Regions from separate parts of the Chryseobacterium metallicongregator genome, predicted to be linked through region 2. Evidence: riboswitches for the same ligand, from Rfam matches in the RefSeq annotation. Region 2 holds a riboswitch; the other holds the start of a gene.
The links. Region 2 has a riboswitch for cobalamin ahead of REB14_RS14640 (TonB-dependent receptor plug domain-containing protein). Riboswitches for the same ligand answer to the same signal wherever they lie in the genome.
Positions count from the first base shown of each region.

Region 1: another riboswitch for cobalamin. It lies ahead of prpB (methylisocitrate lyase); the one in region 2 lies ahead of REB14_RS14640 (TonB-dependent receptor plug domain-containing protein).

Region 1 is NZ_JAVIXS010000007.1:60,032-62,223, forward strand. It holds gene prpC (bifunctional 2-methylcitrate synthase/citrate synthase) at 1-500, opposite strand, end outside; gene prpB (methylisocitrate lyase) at 487-1,395, opposite strand; cobalamin riboswitch at 1,843-2,035, opposite strand.
Region 2 is NZ_JAVIXS010000014.1:260,634-262,825, forward strand. It holds gene REB14_RS14635 (transporter) at 1-652, shown strand, start outside; cobalamin riboswitch at 745-929, shown strand; gene REB14_RS14640 (TonB-dependent receptor plug domain-containing protein) at 1,039-2,192, shown strand, end outside.

The DNA of each region.
Region 1 (2,192 bases), on a different contig from region 2:
TGCCCGCCAATAGTATCATCATCAGTTTCTACATTGATTTCTTTGCCATTGTGGGTATAGTGATACCAGTATAAAAGCCCGGAACTGAATGATGCTAATAATTTATCTGCAATATCTCTTGCTCCGGCTACATTGTGATCATCTTTTTCCGGCTGAATACTTCCAATTGCTGAAACCATCGAACGCATAACGTCCATGGGATGTGCGGCCGCCGGAATACTTTTTAAGATATTTCTTACAGAGTGGGGAAGTCCTCTCAGTGATTTTAATTTTGCTTTATAATTTTTGAGTTGAGCTTCAGTAGGCAGCTGGCCATAAATCAGAAGATAGGCTACTTCCTCAAATTGCGCTCTTTCTGCAAGATCCAGGATGTCATAGCCTCTGTAATGGAGATCATTTCCGCTTTTTCCTACACTGCAAAGAGCGGTATTACCTGCTGTCACTCCGGAAAGTGCTACGCTTTTTTTAGGCTTAAATGTTGGTTCGCTATTCGTTGACATGAGTATTTTGTTTAAAAAGGTTATCTAATTTTTGTTCATAATCATGGTAGCCAATGCTTTGATAGAGTTCTTCTCTGGTCTGCATTGTGTCCAGTACATGCGCTTGTGTTCCATCTTTGCGGATGTGATGATATACATTCTGCGCGGCTTTATTGGCAGCTCTGAAAGCGGAAAGAGGGTAGAGGATGAGCCCTACACCTGCACTTTTCAGTTCTTCTACAGTGTACATTTTAATCATTCCAAACTCAGTGATATTGGCAAGTACCGGTATTCCGGAAGCATCAACAAATTTTTGATAAAAGCTTAAGTCAGGAACTGCTTCAGCAAAAATGAAATCTGCACCGGCTTCTTTGTAGGCGATGGCTCTTTCTAGCGTTTTTTCAAGACCTTCATTTGCAAAGGCGTCTGTTCTGGCTCCAATCACAAAATTTTCATCGGTACGGGCATCTGCAGCTGCTTTAAGTCTATCTACCATTTCCTCTTTGCTTACGATTTCTTTTCCGGGGCGGTGTCCGCAACGTTTTGCACCTACCTGATCCTCAATGTGAATGGCTGCTGCTCCGGCTTTGATTAATGATTTTATAGTTCGGGCAACATTAAAAGCAGAAGGCCCAAATCCTGTATCAATATCTACCAAAAGTGGTAAATCACAAATATTAGTAATACGCTGAACATCTATGAGTACATCATCCAGAGTCGTAATTCCTAAATCAGGAATTCCTAAAGACCCTGCAGCAACACCTCCTCCTGAAAGATAAATGGCATTAAAACCAGCCTGCTGTGCCAATAATGCATGGTTTGCATTGATAGCTCCAACAATCTGAAGGGGATTTTCTTTTTCCATAGCCTCCCGGAATTTTAAGCCGGGCGACTTCCAATTTTCATTTTTGATCATTATAATATTTATTGTTGAGTTGAAATTTGTTTGTTATTAAAGAAGCGGAAGAGCTGTAAAGACATCGCTTTTGAGTAAAAAGTAAAAAGTAGGAAAGGAGTTGAGACATCTTCCCATTGTGCTGATGTTGGGAATTTTGAGAAACTCTGATTGTACAGGTTTGTAAAATAAACCTGTTGGAACTCCACGAATAATTAAAATTGCTTTGGTACACCTTATCCCTTTTTACATTGATTAAATCCTATAAAAAGTTCTCTGTAAACTTCGCGGTGCTTTATTAAGAAAGAAAAATTACGGAAAGGGGATACGAATGAGCTACAGAATCATGAGAAGCACGAAACGTACGCTCATATTCATTTCAAAAAAAATAACACAGTTTGATAAAAAAGTTATCGTACTATATCCATATCGCATCATACCTGACTGTAAGCTTCAAATCGCGAAAGCATCGTCAATACGAAATAGGCAGGTCTCCTGACTTGTAACTGTTTTTATCATCCTTCCCATATAAAAAATATACAGTGGATATCAATTGATAAAAACTTTTTGTATGTTACTTACAGTTGCGCGACAGTTCGTGATTTACACACGATTCCCTTTTAATACACAGCTAAGTGTAACCAGTTTCGGTTGATAAAGAAGGTTTTAAGAACTCCTTGGTGGTAAATATAAGTATTTTATAATAACGAAAAAGATATTTTATGTAATCAATAGTTTTTTTACTGTAATCTATTGGAAATGATTGAGTTGTGGCGGGTGTTTTAGAAGAAAAGCGGATTGTTTATGTTGTTAAATTA
Region 2 (2,192 bases):
TCCACTGACTAAAAAGCTGAGTGTTTACGCAAGTTTGCCATTCCATTTCCATGAGAAGAAAACCATGCAGGGAGATATTAAAATCAATGGGATTGGAGATCTGAACCTGATGGGAATTTACCAACTGATGAGTTCTAAAGATAATTTCCATCATCTGAGTGGAGGTTTGGGTATGAAAATTCCACTGGGAAAGTTTGATGAAAAAGGAGCATCTGGAGTCAATCCAAGTTTTCAGCTGGGAACGGGAAGCTGGGATTATCAGGCAGCTTTGAATTATAAATTTCAGAAAAATAAAGTAGCGGTATTGGTCAATACGGATTACACGATTAAAACTGAGAATAAGAAAAATTATCGTTTTGGTAACCAATGGAATTATGCTGCAACAGGTTTTTATCAGGTTGCGGGGAATGAAAAATCTATTTTTTCTGTAAAAACGGGAGTTCAGGGAGAGGTTTATGCTCAGAATAAACAGTTTAATGAAGCCTTGCCTAATACTGCAGGAAGTGCTTTGTATGGGAAATTGGGTTTTGAAGCTTCTTACAAAAGGCTAAGTTTAGGAAGTGAAATAATGCTTCCCATGTATACTCATCTGGCAGGAGGAGATATTGAAGCCAAATCAAGATTCAGTATTTTCCTGAATATTGGAATTTAAAGTGACACCCTCAATAAAATGACGTTAAAGCTCCTTCGGGAGCTTTAATTGTTTATGAATCATGATTTTAATTGGGGATTAGGAATAATTATTTATCTTTGCCGAAATTTGGTGAGCCCTAAAAAGCTCTTAAAAGGGAATCCGGTGAAAATCCGGAACAGACCCGCTGCTGTAAGCTCCGTACCAAAGTTTTTGAAGAATATATCCACTGTTTTTTAATGGGAAGGATTTCAAAAATGGAGTAAGTCAGAAGACCTGCCAGAAAATAATCGTTTGACGCTTTCGTGGAATAAAGCTTAGGACATCAATGATTCTGTGCAGTAACAGCTGTGCTTTGTCGTTGTATTCTTATATCCATTAGCGTCTTCATTATCCTAAATGAGCTAATGGCGGCAAAACAAACTACTTCTGCAATTCATAAAGCTGTTTTCACAATATTGGTGATCACATCTCAATTTTTATCTTCTCAAACCAAGAAAAAGGACAGTCTTCAGGAAGAGACCATTAAAGGAATCAATCTTTACAAAAAGAATTTTAAAGAAATCCTTCCGGCACAAATTTTACAAGGCGAGCAGCTGGAAAGACTGAACAGCCATTCTGTTGCAGATGCACTGCGGTATTTTTCAGGAGTTCAGATTAAAGATTACGGAGGATTGGGTGGTTTGAAAACTATTAATATCCGAAGCCTGGGAAGTCAGCATGTAGGCGTTTTCTATGATGGAATTCAATTAGGAAATGCCCAAAACGGACTAGTGGATCTGGGACGATATTCCTTGGATGATCTGGAAGAAATATCATTGTATAACGGACAGAAAAGTGAAATTTTTCAACCTGCGAAAGACTTTGGTTCTTCGGGGTCTATTTATTTACAGCCTAAAACACCTGTATTTAAAGGAAATAGAAAAACCAATCTCGTGATAAGAGCAAAAAGTGCTTCCATTGATCTCTTTAATCCTTCATTCCGATTGGAACAGAAGATTTCAGACAGGGTTTCTGCCAGCTTCAGCGGAGAATTTATGCAGAGTGACGGAATTTACAGATTTCGTTATGCCAAGAAATATCCCGATGGGCAACAGGCGTATGATACCATTGCAAAGAGACATGATTCAGATATTCGGGCAAAACGTTTTGAAACTTCTCTCAACGGAACTTTAAATAACGGAAGCTGGAATATCCGTGGTTACGGTTATATTTCAAACCGCGGAATGCCGGCACCTATTGTGAACGGCCGTTTCGGAGGAAGAGGAGCGAGGCTTTCCGATGAGAATTATTTTGTACAGGCCAATCTGAGAAAAAAACTGTTCCCAAAATTGGAAACTCAGCTGAAAGCAAAATTTGCTTACGATTATACCCATTTTATGGATACGGTTCGTTCACAGTCTATTATTTATACCGATAATACCTACATCCAAAGGGAACTTTATCTTTCTTCTTCCAATATTTACTCAATCACTCCCAATTGGGATGTCAGCCTGAGTGGTGACTTTCAGTACAATAATCTGGATGCCAATCTGGATAACTTCTCATATCCTACACGTTA